Regions from separate parts of the Burkholderia sp. AU33423 genome, predicted to be linked through region 2. Evidence: predicted binding sites of a transcription regulator. Region 2 holds the regulator's gene; each other region holds the start of a gene.
What was found. Region 2 encodes FliA, which starts transcription of late flagellar genes. Its sites were predicted from a motif close to CTAAAGTTTNNNNNNNNNNNGCCGNTA; they were not measured.
Positions count from the first base shown of each region.

Region 1: a site for FliA is predicted at 1,603-1,629, ahead of flgM (flagellar biosynthesis anti-sigma factor FlgM). Genes of this name have one in related genera too.
Region 3: a site for FliA is predicted at 2,124-2,150, ahead of bcsB (cellulose biosynthesis cyclic di-GMP-binding regulatory protein BcsB). Genes of this name have one in related genera too.

Region 1 is NZ_NKFH01000005.1:915,974-919,243, forward strand. Features, by position in the region: gene flgB (flagellar basal body rod protein FlgB) at 1-64, opposite strand, end outside; gene flgA (flagellar basal body P-ring formation chaperone FlgA) at 269-1,540, shown strand; gene flgM (flagellar biosynthesis anti-sigma factor FlgM) at 1,659-1,988, shown strand; gene CFB50_RS16810 (flagella synthesis protein FlgN) at 2,059-2,499, shown strand; gene CFB50_RS16815 (SGNH/GDSL hydrolase family protein) at 2,667-3,270, shown strand, end outside.
Region 2 is NZ_NKFH01000002.1:241,641-244,910, forward strand. Features, by position in the region: gene flhF (flagellar biosynthesis protein FlhF) at 1-661, shown strand, start outside; gene CFB50_RS01170 (nucleotide-binding protein) at 654-1,472, shown strand; gene CFB50_RS01175 (RNA polymerase sigma factor FliA) at 1,495-2,229, shown strand; S-adenosyl-L-homocysteine riboswitch at 2,338-2,452, shown strand; gene ahcY (adenosylhomocysteinase) at 2,485-3,270, shown strand, end outside.
Region 3 is NZ_NKFH01000004.1:1,000,213-1,003,482, reverse strand. Features, by position in the region: gene bcsB (cellulose biosynthesis cyclic di-GMP-binding regulatory protein BcsB) at 1-1,993, opposite strand, end outside; gene CFB50_RS07340 (sensor domain-containing diguanylate cyclase) at 2,476-3,270, shown strand, end outside.

The DNA.
Region 1 (3,270 bases), on a different contig from region 2:
GGTAGGCGCGCACGTCCAGCGCCTGTCGGCCGAACGCGAATTCCGCATCGAGTTTGTCCAGCATGTGTGCGTCTCTCCGTATGAAGCGCTGCACGCCCCTCACGCCGGATGGCGACGCGAGAGGCTTTTTTCCATGACAGCGATGGTAGGCGTCGGACGCAACCGGCAATCGGGCGAATAACGCGGCAAAGGCCCCCTCTATTCATCGTTTGCGCGACCGCCCCGCTCCCTAGAATGCGAAGCGGAGCAACGGATCGGGGATACGGCGATGACTGGCAGCGCACTTCGCGGAAGGAACGGGCGGCTCACGCACGTCCGGCGTGCGTTTGCGCTCGCCGCGGCGCTGTCGGCGCTGTGGATCGCCGCCCCGGCCGCGCACGCGGACGACGCGATGATCGTGATTCCGGGGCGCGGCGAGACGGCCGAAACCGCGCTCGCGCACGCCAATGCGGCGAGCGGCGGGCAGTTCGGCGGGAATGCGGCGATGGCGCCGGCTTCGGGCCTGGCGCCGGACACGGGTCGTGCCGCGAGCGGCGCGGGTGCGGGTGCGGCTGCCGCCGCCGGCGCGTCCGGCACCGGCTACGCGGCGCAACCGGCTGGCACGATGGTCGTGACGACCGTCCCGGCGCCTGCGCCTGCGCCAGCCCCGGCGCCGCGCGCTGTTTATGCAGCCGCCCGCATGAACGCCGAAACCGGATATGGCGCGCCACGCGCCGCCGATCCGAACGCGATCGCGACGGTCGTCGCCGGCACGGCCGAACCCGCATCGAATCCCGTACGGCCGGCCCCGCAGCCGGCCATGGCCGCACGCCTGGCGGCGGCCCGCGCCGCACCCGCGCCGCGCGCCGTCCCGGTTTCCGCGAACCCGGCCCCGGCGGCCAATGCCGCCAACGCGACCCAGCCCGCGACGCCGCCCGGCCAGCAGGATCCCGAGTCGATCCGCCGCACGGCCCTCGCGTTCCTGCAGCAGCAGGTCGCGGGCCTGCCCGGCAAGACCACCACGACGGTCACGACCGCGTTTCCGCGCGGGCTCGCCGCGTGCACGACGCTCGAACCGTTCATGCCGACCGGCGCGCGCCTGTGGGGCCGCACGACGGTCGGCGTGCGCTGCGCGGGCGAGCGGCCGTGGACCGTCTACCTGCAGGCGAAAGTCACCGTGCAGGCCACCTACTACGTCGCCGCGCGCCAGATCGCGCCCGGCGAGCCGCTTTCCGCGGCCGACCTGGTCGCCCGCGACGGCGACCTGACGGTGCTGCCGCTCGCGGTGATCACCGATCCGGCGCAGGCGATCGGCGCGACCGCGCTCGCGCGCATCTCGGCCGGGCTGCCGCTGCGGCAGGACCTGCTGAAGAGCGCGGCGTCGGTGTCGGCCGGCCAGACAGTGCGGGTCGTCGCGGCCGGGCCCGGATTCACGATTTCGGCCGAGGGCAGCGCGCTGGCGAACGCGGCGCCCGGCCAGTCGGTACGGGTGCGGATGGCGGCGGGCCAGATCGTCACGGCGATCGTCAAGGACGCCGGCACCGTGGAAATTCCGCTATAGGGACGGATCTCGCGGCAAGAATGTAAAGAATTGTTTATTCGGGCCATTTCGGGCTCGCGATGCTAAAGTTCGGGCCGACCCGGCCGTTATCTGGGTCAAACCGAACAGGAAACCCATCGTGAAGATCGATTCCACTCCGAACCCGAGCCCCCTGGCGCCGACCGGCAACGGCGCGACCCGTGCGCAATCCGGCACGGCCTCGTCTTCGTCCGCGCAGGCGGCCGATGCGGGGTCGACCGGCGGTGACATGAGCGTGAACCTGTCGGGTCTGTCCGGCCGGTTGCGCTCGGTATCCGCGTCCGGCAACGGCGATATCGACACGGGCCTGGTCCAGTCGATCAAGGACGCGCTGAACAACGGCACGCTGACGATCGACGCGAACAAGATCGCCGACGGCGTATTGAATACCGCCCGAGAGCTGCTGCAGCAGCAGCGCCCGGGCAACTGAAGCCGGCCTCGCGAGGCCGGCCCCCCGGGTTTGCCGGCGCTACCCGCGCCGGCGCGACGAGCATGACGCGATGAGAGAAGAGCTGCTGGCCACGGTCAACGACGAACACGCGACGGTCGAGGCGTTCGCGTCCCTGCTCGCGTACGAGGAAAAGGCGCTGACGACGGCGCAGCCGCTCGAGATGCTGCCCGGGATCGTCGAGAAGAAAAGCGAGCTGATCGACCGGCTCGCGCAGCTCGAACGCACGCGCGATACGCAGCTTTCCGCACTCGGCTTTCCGGCCGGCAAGAAGGGGATGGACCAGGCCGCCGAGCGCGATGCCCGCCTCGCCGGCCGCTGGCAGTTGCTGCAACAGGCCGCCGAACGCGCGCGCCAGGCCAATGCGAACAACGGGATGCTGATCCGGATCCGGATGGACTACAACGAGCGCGCGCTCGCGGTACTGCGCTCGGCGCCCGCGCCGGCCGGCGTCTACGGCCCCGACGGGCGCGTGTCGGCCCTCACGCGCTGAAGCACTGACTGACCGACCGGCGGCAGCGCCGCCACCGTACTCCCCCCCGCCGTTCGCGGCACGTCACGTTTCGACAGACCGGGCCCGAGCCCGGCACCCACGGTCCCTTCCGATACACGGTCGCGCAGCCGCGCGCCGTCCCGTCACAACAATCAGAAGAGGGCCGCATGCCATATTTCCGCATTCCGTTTTCATCCCGCGTCGCTGCCGTGTCCGCTGTCGCCACGCTGGGCGCCGCCCTGACGCTCCCCGCCGCGCAGGCCGCCGGCCCCGCGCCGCTGCCCACGCCGACGGGCGACATGGCGCTGTCTCCAGCCGGCCCCGACATCGCGCCGCCGGCCGCATCGAGCCCGCCGGGCGCCACGCCGCGCGCGTCCCGCCGCGGGTCCGACACCTACACGTACCTGCGCTGCTGGTACCGGATCGACGCGGACCCGCTGAAGCCGGCCGCGACGTACGAATGGGCACTCAACCCCGCCGGCGGCGACTGGTATCGCGTGTCCGGCTACTGGTGGGCGGACGGCATCACGCAGTGGAAGAACATGTTCTACAGCACGACGACGCAGGACACGCTCGCCGACGTATGCCGCAAGACGCTGGCCGCGAAAGGCATCAGGACCGACCTCGTGCAGGCGGTCGCGGCGAACAACGCGCTGTCGTTCAACTACACGGTGTGGACCATCGACGCCGCGCAGCAGGACGCGCGCGTCAACAAGCTGATCGTGTTCGGCGACAGCCTGTCCGACACGCAGAACATGTTCAATGCAAGCC
Region 2 (3,270 bases):
GACGACCACCACCGCGAAGCTGGCCGCACGCTGCGTGATGCGCTTCGGCGCGAGCAAGGTCGCGCTGCTGACCACCGACAGCTACCGGATCGGCGGCCACGAGCAGCTGCGCATCTTCGGCAAGATCCTCGGCGTGCCCGTGCACGCGGTGAAGGATGCGGGCGACCTCGCGCTCGCGCTGTCCGAGCTGCGCAACAAGCACATCGTGCTGATCGACACGATCGGCATGAGCCAGCGCGACCGCGCGGTATCCGACCAGATCGCGATGCTGCACGGGGCGAATGCGCCGGTGCAGCGCCTGCTGCTGCTCAACGCGACCAGCCACGGCGACACGCTCAACGAAGTCGTGCAGGCGTACCGCAGCGCGGGCGAGCACCCGGACCTGGCCGGCTGCATCCTCACGAAGCTCGACGAGGCGACCCACCTCGGCGGCGTGCTCGACACGGTGATCCGCTACAAGCTGCCGATCCATTACGTGTCGACCGGCCAGAAAGTGCCGGAGAACCTGTACGTCGCGTCGACCAAATTCCTGCTGAAGAGCGCGTTCTGTGTACCGCGCGACGGCTCGCCCTTCGTGCCGCAAGACGAGGACATGCCGACGCTGCTTTCCGCACTGACCGCACGTTCCACCGCCGAGCTGCACGAGGTGCGATTTGGATAAACAAATCATCGACCAGGCCGAAGGGCTGCGGCGCCTGCTGGCCGGGCGCGCGTCACGCATCGTCGCGGTGGCGGGCGGGCCGGCGGGTGTCGGCTGCACGTCCACCGTCGTGAACCTGGCGGCGGCGCTCGCGTCGCTCGGCAAGGATGTGCTCGTCGTCGACGAGCGTGCCGACGTGCATTCGGCCAGCGCGACGCTGGCGGGCGCGTGGCTGCGCGACGGCGAGCGCGCGCGGGTCGCGGCCGGCTTCGGCCTGTGCGCCGCGGCGCGGCTCGCGCGCACCGGCTACACCGACGCGCAGCTGAGCGATTTCATCGACGGGCCGGCCGACATCGTCCTCGTCGACGCGCAGCTCGGCGCCGACGGTTCGTTCTCGGCGCTCGCACGCGAAGCGCACGACGTGCTGGTCGTCACGCGGGTCGCCGCGCAGGCGATCACCGAGGCGTATGCGTGCATGAAGCGGCTGCATTTTGCGCACGCGTTCGCGCAGTTCCGCGTGCTGACCAATCACGTCGGCAGCCACGCGGACGCGAAGACGGCGTTCGACAACCTCGCGGGCGTCGCGAGCCGCTACCTGACGGTGTCGATCGCCGACGCGGGCTGCGTGAGCGCCGATCCGCTCGTCGAGCATGCGCGCGAACTGACGCGTGCCGCGGTCGACGCGTTCCCGTCGTCGGCCGCCGCGCGCGATTACCGGCAGATTGCCGCCGACCTGCTGTACTGGCCGATGCGCCCGCGTCCGGGTGCGGGCCGCGCCGTGCACGCGGGCGGCAAGCCGTCGTATGAGGCGGGGGCGGCCCACGCCGCATGAGCGCCACCGGAAGGAGAGAGCCATGATGTACAACGCTCAAGGAAAGATGTCCCAGGCCGACGTGCTCGCGCAATATGCGCCGCTCGTGCGACGCCTCGGGCTGCAGCTCGTCGCGAAGATGCCGGCGAGCGTCGACCTCGACGACCTGATCCAGGCCGGCATGATCGGCCTGATGGACGCGGCCGGCCGCTACAAGGAGGACCAGGGCGCGCAGTTCGAGACCTACGCGACGCAGCGTATCCGCGGCGCGATGCTCGACGAGCTGCGCAGCAACGACTGGCTGCCGCGCAGCCTGCGCAAGACGTCGCGCGAGGTCGAGCACGCGGTGCACCAGGTCGAGCAGCATCTTGGCCGCTCGGCGAGCGAGACCGAGATCGCGCAGCACCTGAACATGCCGCTCGACGAATACCAGGGGATGCTGCAGGACCTGCACGGCAGCCAGCTGATCTATTACGAGGATTTCGACCGCGCGGCCGACGACGAACCGTTCCTCGACCGCTACCGCGTCGATCACACCGATCCGCTGTCGGCGCTGCTCGACGAGCACCTGCGCGAAGCGCTCGTCGAGGCGATCGAGCGGCTGCCGGAGCGCGAGAAGCTGCTGATGTCGCTGTACTACGAACGGGGTCTGAATCTGCGCGAGATCGGCGCGGTGCTCGAAGTGAGCGAATCGCGCGTGTGCCAGCTGCACAGCCAGGCGGTCGCGCGCCTGCGCGCACGGCTGCGCGAACAGGCGTGGGTCGGCGCGGAGTCCTGACCCTTTCCTGACGGCCGCGCGCGCCGGCGCCGCGCGCTGGTGCCGGGTGCGCGCCGTATGTGTGCATGCTTGCGCATTCCGCGCGCCGATTTGCTACAATCCTCTCCGCTTTCCGAGGAGCGTTGCGACGGACCTCCTGTGTCCGCCAGGCTCGGAAGGCTTCACCAAGCAGTCGTGCGGCACAACCGCGTCGGCCCCGCTTCCTGAACGGCGCTCACGTCACCAATCTAGAAACTTTTTAGAAAGGAGGGCGTGATGAACGCCATTATCGATTCCAAAGCTACCAACGATTACGTCGTCGCCGACATGGCGCTGGCCGGCTGGGGCCGCAAGGAACTGAACATCGCCGAGACCGAAATGCCGGGCCTCGTGCAGATCCGTGACGAATACAAGGCACAGCAACCGCTGAAGGGCGCGCGCATTGCCGGTTCGCTGCACATGACGATCCAGACGGGCGTGCTGATCGAGACGCTGAAGGCGCTCGGCGCGGACGTCCGCTGGGCCTCGTGCAACATCTTCTCGACGCAGGACCACGCCGCTGCCGCGATCGTCGAAGCCGGCACGCCGGTGTTCGCGTTCAAGGGCGAATCGCTCGACGAATACTGGGAGTTCTCGCACCGCATCTTCGAATGGCCGAACGGTGAATTCGCGAACATGATCCTGGACGACGGCGGCGACGCAACGCTGCTGCTGATCCTCGGCGCGAAGGCCGAGAAGGACCGTTCGGTGATCGCTAAGCCGACCAACGAGGAAGAAGTCGCGCTGTACAAGTCGATCGCGCAGCACCTCGACGCGGACCCGACCTGGTACTCGACGCGCCTCGCGCACATCAAGGGCGTGACCGAAGAAACCACGACCGGCGTGCACCGCCTGTACCAGATGGAAAAGGACGGCCGCCTGCCGTTCCCGGCGTTCAACGTGAACGATTCGGTCACGAAGTCGAAGTTCGACAACCTGTACGGCTGCCGTGAATCGCTGGTCGACGGCATCAAGCGTGCGACCGACGTGATGATCGCGGGCAAGGTCGCGGTCGTCGCGGGC
Region 3 (3,270 bases), on a different contig from region 2:
TGCCCGGCAGCTCGAATCCGGCGAGCGCCGCGAGCGAGCCCGTCTGCTCGATATGCGCGCCGCCTTCGGTCAGGCCGACGCCATTGCGCCAGCGCTCCTTCACCGAGAACGCGACGCGCGCGGCGCCTTCGCCGCCCGCGCCACCCTGCTCGCCGATCACGAGCGGCAGCGCCGAGCGCCAGTGCGCGAGCAGCGGCGACGTGGGCGAGCCGTCGATCACGAGCAGGTCCTTGCTGCCCGACAGCGCGGCGACGTCGCCGGGCCGCGCCACCTGCACACGCAGCGCCGGGAAGCCGGTCCATTCGCCCATGTGGCCGAGCATCGTCAGGTAGGCCTCGAGCTCCTGCGGCGACGGCCGGTCGGGCATCACGACGGCCGTCTGCGACAGGTCGGCGAAGCGCGTGAACGGGAAGCCGCTGTTCGCGAAGAACGCGAGGTTCGGCAACTGCGCGTAATGGACGAAGTGCGAGAAGTCGATCGTCGAATCGGGATCGATCGCCGCACGCTGCGGCTCGGTCGCCGTGCTCGAGCACAGGCCCGTCTTCTGCGAATCGAGCGTGAAGCGGAACTGCAGCTGGTTGCCGCTGCCGACCCGGAACGCCGGGATGTCGACGTCGCTCGTCACGCGCCCTTCCGGCACCGACAGCAACGGCAGCTGCATGCGGCCGTGCGCATCCTCGGCATGGGCCGGCCCGAGCCGGTACGACTTCACGAGCTGGTCGTTGATCTCGACGGCGAGCGTCGAGTTGTCCTGCACCGTCGGCGCCGTGTAGCGGTAGCGCAGCGCGATCGGCACGCCCGCGCCGTTCCACGAATGCAGGTCGGACGGCACACGGAGGTTCAGGCGAATGGCGTCGGGCGACGTGCCGCGCACTTCCAGCTCGCGCGTATCGGATACGAGCTCGCGGAACGTGATCGGCCGGTTCACCGGCAGCCAGCGCGGCGCGTCGTACGGTTTGCGCGGCGCGCCGAGATCGACGTGCGCGACCGTCGCCGACGGCCCCGACAGCGCCGCGCGGCCCAGCACGAGCGTCGCGACCGCATCGTCGACCTCGGCCGCCGTGCGGCCCGTGACGACCAGCAGCTTGCGCCCCGGCGCGGCCGGGTTGTCGGCCACGGCGAGCAGCGGACCGTTGATCGACGGCAGCGCGAGGCCGGCCGGCAGCGTCGCGGCCGTGCCGATCACCACCGCCTGGTCGTCGGCCGGCAGCCCGGAGGACACCGGGAAGCGCGCATGCCGGTAGTCGGCCAGCGCGCCGAACCACGACGCGAGCACGCCCGCGCTGCGCAGCGTCGCTGAATCGGGCGACGCCGGCAGCACGAACGGCAGCCGCACGCGGCCGTTGTCGCGCCGGTCGAAGAACGGCGCGGGCAGCAGCGCGAGATCGTTCGGCAGGCGAACCGGCGATTCGTCGAGGATCAGCTCGCTCTTCGGGCTCACGTCGGCCCACAGCGCCGAGTTGGCCGGATCCTCGCAATGGTCGAGCGTGTAGTGCGCGATCAGGCGCAGGCCGATCTGGTTGAAATCCGAGAAGTAGCGCGGATCGATCGGGATCTCTTGCGTGACCGTGCGGCCTGCCTGCGCGGCATCGAACGGGACGGTCGCGATGACCTCGCCGTTCACCGACACCTTCAGGTGCGACATCGGGAACACCAGCGACGGCGAATATGCGTAGGTCAGGCGCAGCCGCGCGCCGGTGACCACGCGGTCGAGCCGCACGCCCGCGTTGATCGTGCGGGCGTCGTCGGCGCCGCGCAGGCGCAGCGGATCGAACGCGCCGAGCGACGCGAACGGCAGGTGTACCGTCGTCGCCGGCAGGCCGGCTGCGCTCGCGCCGGCCGCCGCGGGCACGGTCGCGGGCACCGGCGCCGGCGCAGCGCCGGACGCGGCGGCGACCGGCACGGCCGGCATCGGCGCGGCCGACAGCGCGGCGGCATGCAAAGCGCCGGCCATCGCGGCCGAGAGGACGAGCGGCGACACGGCCGGCTTCATGCGGCACCCCGTTTCATCTGGATCATCCGGTCGTCCGTCGTATCGAAATCGATGCACGCAAAGCAGCTATGCCCGTGAGTGAACATCCCCACTGCTTCCCCTCATATGTATCAAACTGACCTGATTCACTTATCGAAACGATGCGGCGATTCTTTAATCGCGCGTCATCGTGCTGCGCGCGCCTGGCACCGGCACACGCCCATTCGTCACACTATCTCAAAAACAAGCCAAAACTCACCCCGATTAGCGACATTGAAGCGAAAAAAACCTCAATCCGGTCGGAAATGCTGCGCGAGAGGGATGAATGGTAAGAATTGCGCCGTTGTCGCCCGACAGGCCGAACGGCATACTGCCGGCGCGGACCGGCCGGCCGGCGGCGGTCCGTTGCAGACCGCCCCGCCGGAACGCGCGGCCGCGAGGCGGCGCGTATGCTACCGCATTCCCGGGCCGCCGGACGTGCTTTCTTTCACGGAAAAACTGAATTGAATCAAATCGTCGACACCGCCACTCCGTCCCCCGATACGCTGCTGCGCATCATCGCCGCGCAGACCGAGATCGCGAAGCTCGGTCTCGATCTCGGCAGCGTGATGGCCTATGTGGCGGAGCAGGTGCCGCAGCTCACCGGCGCGAGCGCCGCCGCGGTCGAATTCGCCGAGGGCGACGACATGGTGTACCGCGCCGCGTCGGGCACGGCCGCCGGGATGCTCGGCCTGCGTCTGCGGCGCTCGGGCAGCCTGTCGGGCCTGTGCGTGCAGCAAGGCGCGTTGCTGCACTGCATCGATTCGGAAACCGACCCCCGAGTCGATCGCGACGCCTGCCGGCGGGTCGGCCTGCGCTCGATGCTCGTGATGCCGCTCACCCATGCCGATACGACGGTTGGCGTGCTGAAGGTGATGTCGCCGGAAGTCGACGGCTTTTCGCAGGCCGACGCGGCCACGCTGCGGCTGACGGCCGACCTGATCGCCGCCGCGATGTTCCACGCGGCGCGCAACGAGGCGAACGAACTGTACCTGCGCGCGACGCACGACGCGCTCACGGGCCTGCCGAACCGCGCGCTGTTCTACGACCGCCTGCGGCAGTCGATGCACACGACGCTGCGCGCGAACGGCCGGCTCGGCATCCTCAACATCGACATGGACGGGCTGAAGCCGATCAACGACGGGTTCGGCCACCGCGCGGGCGACGCGGCGCTGCGCGAGATCGCCACGCGGATGCAGCGGGCGGTACGGCGCTCGGACACGGTCGCGCGCATCGGCGGCGACGAATTCGCGGTGATC